DNA from 2 places in the Paenibacillus sp. EB106-06-01-XG199 genome. Region 1 is predicted to be linked to the other one. Evidence: predicted binding sites of a transcription regulator. Region 1 holds the regulator's gene; the other holds the start of a gene.
What was found. The regulator LexA, encoded in region 1, represses DNA repair genes until DNA is damaged. The targets are predictions, from matches to a motif close to CGAACATATGTTCG.
Positions count from the first base shown of each region.

Region 2: a site for LexA is predicted at 2,505-2,518, ahead of recA (recombinase RecA). Genes of this name have one in related genera too.

Region 1 covers NZ_JBYTDQ010000001.1:465,143-470,173, forward strand. The annotation lists gene AC3WT9_RS02395 (TetR/AcrR family transcriptional regulator) at 1-500, shown strand, start outside; gene AC3WT9_RS02400 (DMT family transporter) at 501-878, shown strand; gene AC3WT9_RS02405 (L,D-transpeptidase) at 1,293-1,631, opposite strand; gene lexA (transcriptional repressor LexA) at 1,807-2,433, opposite strand; gene AC3WT9_RS02415 (LysM peptidoglycan-binding domain-containing protein) at 2,726-3,139, shown strand; gene AC3WT9_RS02420 (DUF896 domain-containing protein) at 3,250-3,459, shown strand; gene AC3WT9_RS02425 (hypothetical protein) at 3,510-4,037, shown strand; gene AC3WT9_RS02430 (HAD family hydrolase) at 4,073-4,858, shown strand.
Region 2 covers NZ_JBYTDQ010000001.1:290,512-295,542, reverse strand. The annotation lists gene rny (ribonuclease Y) at 1-214, opposite strand, end outside; gene AC3WT9_RS01660 (regulatory protein RecX) at 522-1,256, opposite strand; gene recA (recombinase RecA) at 1,371-2,435, opposite strand; gene AC3WT9_RS01650 (competence/damage-inducible protein A) at 2,733-4,022, opposite strand; gene pgsA (CDP-diacylglycerol--glycerol-3-phosphate 3-phosphatidyltransferase) at 4,069-4,656, opposite strand; gene AC3WT9_RS01640 (YajQ family cyclic di-GMP-binding protein) at 4,807-5,031, opposite strand, start outside.

The DNA of each region.
Region 1 (5,031 bases):
CCTCCATTGTTCGTGATCAAGGGGTGGAGCACTTAACTCTGGAAGCTGTGGCCAAAGCGGCCAACGTGAGCAAAGGCGGTTTACTGTATCACTTTCCTAACAAGGAACAACTGGTTTCCGGTATGGTGGATGAGCTGACCCGAAACTTTACGGAAGATGTTCAGAGCCGTGTAGAGCATGACCAGCGAGAAGCTGGTAAATGGAGCAGGGCGTACATTGAATCTACTTTTTATGGTTTTGGAGAAGGCAGTGACATGAACTCGGTGCTGGCAGCAGCTTTATTTACGAATCCAGGGTTGTTGACAAACATGCAGGAGAAATATGCTGAATGGCAACACAATTTTGAAAATGACGGTGTGGATCCACTTCGTGCAACCATTGCCCGACTGGTGACCGACGGACTCTGGTTTGCAGAAAAGTTTGGACTGGCACCGCCAGATCAGGAGTTAAAAGAACGCATTTACAAAGAATTGATGGACGGAGTAAAGGAGGAGAAGTAAGTGCCGTATCTGTTTTTGGCGATATCCATTGCCAGCGAACTTGTAGGAACTTCGATGCTCAAAGCATCGCAAGGATTCACCAAAATTATTCCTGTAATCGTAATGCTGATTAGTTTTATTTGCTCGTTCTTCTTTTTGTCGTTATCACTGAAGACTATTCCATTAAATACGGCCTATGCAATTTGGTCTGGAATCGGGGCGGTAGCTACAGTTCTTATCTCGGTACTGATCTGGAAAGAAAAAATAAATACAGGCAGCGTAATAGGAATAACCTTAATCGTCATTGGTGTGATTGTGCTGAATTTGCTGGGTCCCGGACATGGTTCCTCTGATGAGGCTGCCGAAACACAACAAACCAGCCTTTCCGATAGAGCCTAGGCCAAATCTGCTGAAATAAAGATCATATACAATTTGTTCCACCCAACAGTATAATGACGGAATAACTGTACCCTGCCAAAACGGTGGGGTATTTTCATATTTATGAACACAGGGGAGTGAGGAAAGTTGTCTATGCATCGTGAGATTTTTTTCCTTAATGGTATTGGCGTGTTTAGCGTATTGATGTGGCTCATATCGGTTGTAGCTTGTATTTACGCATTCGTACTGTTGGTTAAACTTGCCCGGAGAGGAATAATAGCTTTGGATTTGTACATATATGCTAAAAATCGTGAAATACGCGACCGGTATGAATCGGCAGACAGGAAGGACCCATATTAAGCACAATGAAAAACACCCTCGATCATTTTTTTGTGATCCTTAGGGTGTTTTTGCTTTTGTCTGATCACCATGCTGTTAATCCCTTATTGTAACCCGTGTTCCAATAGGCACGATTGCTGCAAGGGCCAGCACATCCTCATTGTACATGCGGATACAGCCATGGGAGACCATATGTCCGATGGAGGAAGGGTCATTCGTTCCATGAATGCCGTAATGTGGTTTGGATAGACCCATCCAGAATGCACCGAAGGGTCCGCCAGGCTTAGGCTGTTTGTTAATGATAGTGTATTCTCCCGCCGGTGTAACGGTAAGCATGGTGCCAATACCGACAGGGAACCCTCTGGTAACGATGTTATTGTCAAGCAAATAAAGCATGCGCTGCGACAAATCAACAATAATCCGATAATTAGGCATAGATTCAGCACTCCTTTGCTATCAGAATATGTGCGGAGTGCTGTTGCTGTTCGAAGGAATTGTTATATGGGATAAACAGAACAAATGTTCGTGATGAGTAAAATGACCATTTGAAAAGGGGAAAGGGCTGCTTCACTTTTTCAAGTGAAGCAGCCCTTAAATATGAACAAAAATATTAATGGATATCGCGGAAGAGACCGATAACTCGTCCCAAAATCGTAACGCGGTTAAGACGGAGGGGTTCATAAGCCGGATTCTCCGGCTGTAGACGAATGTGGTCACGTTCTTTGTAGAATGTCTTGACTGTAGCTTCGTCTTCTTCGGTCATGGCAACGACGATATCGCCGTTGTCAGCAGTCTGCTGCTGGCGGACGATTACATAGTCACCATTCATAATACCTGCTTCCACCATGCTGTCACCGAGAACGGAGAGCATAAATACCTTGTTATCTCCCACATAGTGGGAAGGTAGTGGGAAGTAATCTTCGATATTCTCCGTTGCGGTAATCGGCACCCCGGCGGTGACCTTACCTACGACAGGAATACGGGTAACCGTCTGTACGAATTGATGTACATTCTCGGAATCTTCCTGGCCGAGCAGCTCAATTGCACGCGGTTTCGTAGGGTCGCGGCGGATAAGGCCTTTCTTCTCAAGCCGGTCCAGATGGCCGTGCACTGTGGAGCTTGAGGCCAAGCCTACAGCTTCACCGATTTCCCGGACGGACGGAGGATAACCCTTGCTACGGACTTCGTTACGTATAAATTCCAGGATCGCCAGCTGACGACTCGAAATCTTTGACATCGGAATCAACCCCATATAGTATGTTTGGGAAAATTATAACATAGAACTTCCGTTCGTACAAACATAAGTTCTAACAATCTGAGATTAATAGTGGAAATAGTAGCCTTTTACCATATTAGTATCCAATAACGGTTTGAAAATGGCGGGAAAAGGCAATGCCGGTGCTGAAAACTGACACATTTATGGATACGGAAAAAAGCGAACAATTGTTCTAAAAAATCTATTGATCAAAACACATGTTCGTGTTATATTATTTTCGAAAGTAAGAACAAGTGTTTGGAGGACGATGACAATGTTAAAATACAGTACATACCGCAGCATCTACGAAGAGGCCGGTGAAGTTAATTCAACTAGAGGACAATCTGCTTCTAATCATATGAATGAAATGAAACAATCCGCCGCCGCTTTATTTTCGGAGATCATAGGACTATGCCGGAAAGAGTATCTGGTGAAGCTAATGCTGGTCTTTATGCTTGTTGTATCGGGATTTACAGTTGTTGGTAATGTTTTTGCGAGTTCAGCATCATTAGTGAAGCAGGAAAAGCGGGTAGTAGTTGAACGCGGAGACACGCTCTGGAGTATCGCCCTAAAGAACAAACCAGCGGGTATGAAGACGGTCGTATATATAGAAGGAATTAAAAAAACAAGCGGTTTGAAGAACGGGAACATTCAGGCTGGAGATATACTGACATTGCCTGTGTATTAACTTCATCATAAGCAGTATAGACTGACGTAAAGAGCTTTCAGGGGGGAGACCTTGACAAGCTCTTTTTCTCATGGCAAAGTTAGAATGAATTTATAGGGGAGGGGAAAGTATTGAATATTGACGAATTGGTCGCACGCATCAATGAACTGGCACGCAAACAGAAGAATGGCGGCCTGAGTGAAGAGGAATTGGCTGAACGGGCCAAGCTCCGCGAGATTTATCTGGGCAACATCCGCAGCAACTTCCGGGCCCAGCTCGACACTATTGAAATCGTGGATAATGATGAGCATGAACAAGGCAACAAGGGACTCAAACATTAGTCCAGTGTGTCTTTTTCATAGATATTACAGGATGACTAGGGGGAACTGACATGGCCCGTTCTTGGGAAAGAATGGTTCAACGCAACACACAGCAGATCAACAAGCAAAGAAAGAAGCAGGGCAAGGATTCCATTTATGTTTCTTCGTCAAAATCAGCTGCGAAAAATAGTGATATCTTTAAGGGCCGCAACATTGCATTTCCTGTTGTTCTAATGCTGCTTGGAATTATGTTCTGGGTGGTAGGCTCGATCGACGAGGCCAGAGGCAGCGGCATCCTTGCCAATTGGCTGGGCGTCGTTCTTTACTTTGCGCTGGCGGCACTTCTATTCTTCCGGCGTCCGTATCTGAAGGTTGAGCGCAACAGAGTGTCTACGATTAAGTATAACCGTGAACGCTGGCTGCAAGCTGGAGATATTGAGAAGATCACTTTGTCCCGTGGAGTGGTCGTGCTTAAATATAAGGGCAAGCGCAAACAGTGGATTTTCTCCAAGCTGATTAACCGCTATAACACTGAGGCCATGGGTGTACGCCTGGAGGAGTTCGGCAAAGCCAATAACATCGAAGTAGTACACGAGTAGGAAGATATAACAGCGTAGGGAGAGGGAGAAATCTAATGCCAATTACCGCCGTACTATTTGATCTTGACGATACATTGCTCTGGGATGAACGGAGTGTTGAAGAAGCCTTCCGCAATGCATGTGAAGCTGCAGGTGACTCCATTGATCCTAAAGAGCTTGAAGTTGCTGTTCGCAGGGAAGCCAGGAATCTTTATGAAACTTATGAGACGTTCCCTTTTACAAAGATGATCGGGATTAATCCTTATGAAGCACTTTGGTCCAATTTCTCAGCTGGAGAACAGCCGGAGTTCCGTAAGCTCCAACAGTTGGCTCCTGTATACCGTAAAGAATCGTGGCGGCGTGGTCTGGCCTCCCTCGGTGTCGAAGATGAGGTGCTTGCCGAAACGCTGGCAGACAGGTTTGCTGCCGAGCGCCGTAGCCTGCCGTACATGTATGAAGAGACGTTACAGGTGCTTGATGCACTACGTGGTAAGGTGAAACTACTGCTGCTTACGAATGGTTGCCCGTCACTGCAGCAGGAGAAGCTCGACGGAGTGCCTGAGCTTATCCCCTATTTTGATCATGTAGTTATCTCAGGCAGCTTTGGCAAAGGAAAACCGGACAAGGATATCTTCCTGCATGCTCTTTCGCTGCTGGATATAACCCCTGAACAAGGGATCATGGTCGGCGACAAACTCACGACGGATATTAAGGGCGGCTTGGCCGCTGGTCTGACTACTGTCTGGATCAACCGTACCGGCAAATTACCAAATCCTGAGATTCAGCCGGATTATAGAATCGGCCATCTCTCTGAGCTCCTCCCCCTGGTACAATCGCTATAGTGTAACCTTTGAGAAGCCGGTATCCCTAATGGGATGCTGGCTTTTTTGCGCTCAAACAAAGAGGTTGGCCAATTATAATAGGGAGATAATCCATCTGTATATGACTAACTTCACGAAAAAGGCGTGAAAGTTTAAGCAATCTTCTAAAATTGCGAATATGTTGTGTATAATAG
Region 2 (5,031 bases), 170 kb from region 1:
CAGTACGGATTCTGTGGACTTCGTCCTTAGCTTCGAGTACCGTTTCCTTCTTCAGCGCCTCCGCCTCTTTCTTCGCGTTCTCCACGATGACTACGGCTTCTTTCTCTGCGCTTGAAATCTTAGCTTCTGCAAGGGATTTACGAATAAAATAACCGAATCCAAAGAATAATGCAGCTACAACGAGAACGATTATGACCCAGATTGCAGTTACCATCTGTTCACCTCCTCGTTGGTTCCTCCAAGGGAAATGCCTTGGGAATTGTGCAGTTGTTAAACTATCCGTTCATCACCATACAAAAAACCGGTAATACACCGATTGCCATACTGCACATGCTGCACATGCACACTGCCCGCCTTATCCGGCGATTACATTTCATATGAGTTGTACGCGAACCGGTACATAAGAGTCTGCTTTTTGGGAAGGAAAAAGGATTCTTAGTTTATGCCGATTCATGTTATATTTTATTATTTATAAAAAGACCTTGTCAAGAGAGTCGATAACCGCATTTAAGTCAAGAGAATCAGTCAGGGAAGTAAATCTCCTCTTCTTCACCCTCAAAATCCTCTTCCTGGCGTAAAACATTCAGTACCTGCCGTACCATTTCACCGGAATATCCGCGCCGCATGAGGAAGGCTCCGGTCTTTCTGCGCTTGTCATTAACGTCTCCGCGAATCAGATTCCATTTCTTGCGCCCTGTCTGCAGAGCACTCTCCAGTTCCTGTTCCGGAGAGATATTCTCCAGCGCTTCCGAGATCAGCGACTTGTCGATTCCTTTCTCCCGCAGCTCCTGACGGATCCATAGCTTGCCCTTACGCTGGTTTGCAATGCGTTGTTCCGCCCACTGCTTGGCATACAAGGGATCATCAAGGAAACGCTCTTGCTGCAACCGCAGCAGCACCTCGGCAATAATAGTCTCTCCTATTTCTTTCTCACGTAAACGACGGGCCATTTCCTGAGACGTCCGAGGCTTTCGTTCCAAATACCGCAGTCCCTCTACATAAGCACGCTGCCGTTCATCCGCAACAACAATTTCCACCAGATCTTCCTTCATGAACGAACTGCCGGTGATCATCCGATATTTAATCATGACATCTTCATGAACAGTCATGTTATATGCGCCGAAATGAATAATGTAACGGTGATCGGACTTCTTCTGCCGCTCAACCCGTGTGATGACAAGCAGCTCGCCTTCAGGGAAATTGTCCAGCGGTTGTTCTTCCTGTTCTTCCGGTTCAGGGTTCAATTGTATTACCATGGCTGTCTGTCACCTCATAGCTATTGATTCTTATACTCTTCTGATCTTATGAAAAAGCACCCTGTTAAGATCATTCACAGGGCGCCTAATACCTTATATATTATTCACTTAAATTTATTCGATTTCGAGCAGCAAGTTTTCTTCTTCCTCTTGCTCTGCAGCAACCTCAGATTCACTCGGAGCCGCTACAATCGTCGACAAATTGCTGGCTTCACGAATCTTATTCTCGATCACCAGAGCAATGTCCTGATGCTCTTTCAGGAACTGCTTGGAATTCTCACGACCTTGGCCTAAACGTTCACCCTCGTAGGAATACCAGGCACCGCTCTTGTTAACGATATCCATTTCAGTACCGATATCAACAAGGCTTCCCTCTCTGGAAATACCCTCACCGTACATAATATCAACATCAGCCTGCTTGAACGGAGGTGCAACCTTGTTCTTCACGACCTTGATCTTCGTACGGTTACCGACAACATCATTTCCCATCTTAATGCTCTCTACGCGGCGCACATCAAGCCGAACGGAAGAGTAGAATTTCAATGCCCGGCCGCCTGGAGTTGTTTCCGGGTTACCGAACATAACGCCAATTTTCTCACGGAGCTGGTTAATGAAGATGGCAATTGTATTCGACTTGTTGATCGCTCCGGACAGCTTACGTAAAGCTTGAGACATCAGACGTGCCTGCAAGCCAACGTGGGAATCTCCCATATCGCCTTCAATTTCCGCTTTCGGCACCAGTGCCGCTACGGAGTCCACGACGATAATGTCTACTGCGCCACTGCGGACGAGCGCTTCGGCGATTTCCAGTGCCTGTTCGCCTGTATCCGGCTGGGAGAGCAGCAGCTCATCAATGTTTACGCCGAGAGCATTAGCATACTTAGGGTCAAGCGCATGCTCTGCATCGATGAAAGCAGCTTGTCCACCAAGCTTCTGAACTTCTGCAATCGCATGTAGAGCAACAGTCGTCTTACCGGAAGATTCCGGTCCGTATACTTCAATAATGCGTCCTTTAGGAAGTCCGCCAATACCTAAAGCAATATCAAGTGCTAAGGAGCCGCTAGGTACGACTTCGACTTTCATATGCGAGGATTCTCCCAGTTTCATGATCGAACCTTTACCGAATTGTTTTTCTATTTGACGAAGCGCCATATCAAGCGCTGCACGACGATCTGACAATCAGACCACTTCCTTCACTGTTTATAGTAATATAATAACGTGTTTTGGAGGTCTTGCCAAGCTTTTTTTCGAACATACATTCGTTTTTTTTGTCTTCCGGGAGAATACTCCCTTTTATTGTAAGCCTCCTTCCGGATGTTGAATTCAATACAAATCCTTCAGTCACCGGAAATCAACGGCCTATGCTCGCAGGAGCTCCGCTGTAGTCCACGGCGCCGCATAAAACAAAAAACCGCAGCAGAGAGTTCTCAGTGCTACGGTTCTTCCGTATATACAATTATATACCGTCTTAGCAGGTTATTGCAAGGCTGATCCATCCGGCGGAGTAGCCACCTTGCGCTCCTCGAGCCTGCGCCAGAGACGGTATAATAGCGCTTTGACTGAACGCAGCCGGATGTTCTCACGCGTCCCTTTGAGATTGAGCTCATACACCTCAGTCTTTTGCCCCCGTTCGGCTAAGCCGACATAGACAAGCCCTACCGGCTTGCGTTCGGAATAGCCGGGACCGGCAACGCCTGTAACTGATAACCCGAAATCACTGTCCCCTATCATTCTTACCTGTTCCGCCAGCACCTCAGCCACTTCGCGGCTGACCGCTCCGGCAGCATCAGGACCCTCAAGAAGAGCAGCAGGCACATTCAGCAGCTTCTTCTTCATGTCATTGGAATAGCAAATTATACCCCCATTGAACATGGTTGCGCTGCCCGGAATATTCGTGATGCTCTCCATCAGCAAACCGCCTGTACAGCTCTCTGCGGCGCTTAAGGTCAGTCCGGCATCTGCCATCCAATCGACAATAAGCTGTTCCAGCGGCACATCTATATTGGCATACATATGCTCCGGCAGAATATCCTTGATTGTCTTCTCCAACACATCCAGCTTCTCCATGGCACTGTGTTCAGAAGTCGCTTTGGTAGAGATGCGGACCGTCACTTCCCCTTCCTTGGCATAAGGAGCGATAGTTGGATCAGTCTGACTCCGGATCAAATCGATCAATTTGTCCTCCAGCAGCGACTCGCCGATGCCGGCAAATTTGAGCATTTTGGAGTAAATCGGCATTTCGTCTGTCAGTGCGTGCTGCAGCAGCCATGGTTTAGCCTTGTCCGTAAACATTGGCTTCATCTCACGCGGCGGGCCTGGAAGCACGATATAATACTTCTCTTCATGGGCGAACGCGATCCCGACAGCAAGGCCGATTTCATTGGAAAGCGGCGTAGTTCCTTCAATAATAAGTGCCTGCTTACGGTTGTTCTCTGTCATCACAATTTTTCGGTCATCAAAAAAACGCTGTACATGATCCATCGCAAGCGGGTCGATATAAAGCGAACGGCCCAGCGTTAACGCCAGTGCGTCTTTGGTCAGGTCATCTTCGGTCGGACCGATTCCACCAGTGAACAAAATGACATCTGCACGGCTCTTTGCAATCTCTGTTGCTTCCTGAATACGGCCGCTGTTATCCCCGACCACAGTTTGAAAATATACATCAATTCCCATCGCGGCCAGCTCTACAGATAAGAACTGGGCATTGCTGTTCACGATTTGTCCAAGTAAAAGCTCCGTCCCGACGGCAATTATTTCTGCTTTCATAGCTGGCTTTCTCCTCCTGGTTATAAAGTGGATGGGTGATTAAGTTCTAAGCATCATGAAGTTGGAGCAGATCCTTGTTCTTCACGAAATAATCAATCCCCGAATAAATAGTGATGAGCGCAGCGGCCCAAATGGCAATATCATCAAGAGGGATACTGACGAACTGGAAGGGAAAGTTGTTGAGCAGCAGAAGGGAAATGGCGACAATCTGCACGACTGTCTTTATCTTGCCCCATTTGCTGGCGGCAACCACTTTGCCTTCGAGCAGCGCTACCTGGCGCAGCCCGGTTACGGCGAACTCACGGCTGATAATCACAATGGCGATCCATGAATCGCATCTTCCCAGCTCAACCAGAGAAATCAGCACCGCAGAAACCAGCAGCTTGTCCGCCAGCGGGTCGAGCAGCTTGCCGAGATTAGTGACCATGTTATATTTCCGGGCTATATAGCCGTCTATACCGTCCGTGCTGGCCGCGAGCAGGAAGATTACAGCCGCGATCAGATGATTAATTGAAAGCTGGAACGAGCCCCAATGTAAAGGCTCCGGATAAAATCTGAAATCCACCAGCAAAAAAAACATCATAATCGGGATAAGGCAAATGCGGGCTAGCGTGATGCGGTTGGGCAAATTCACTGAAGTTCCTCCCCTGATCGTTACGAATCCGAAATTCCACTATTTTCTTCAAAACTGCTTAAGCAAGTATATTATAGCTATATGTACGTGTCAAAAAAACAGAAAGCACCCCGCAAAAACCGGTGCGTAAGCACTGCGGGGTACAAAAGCTTACTTTAAATTGTTAAACTGCAAATCCAGCGGCAAATCGGCTTTGCGCAAAATCTGAATAATTTGCTGCAAATCATCGCGGCTTTTGCCGGTAACGCGGATTTGATCTCCCTGAATCTGACTCTTCACCTTCAGCTTGGAATCCCGGATCAGAATATTGATTTTCTTGGCGTTCTCCTGATCGATTCCCTGCTTAAGGCCAAGACGCTGGCGCACTGTCCCAAG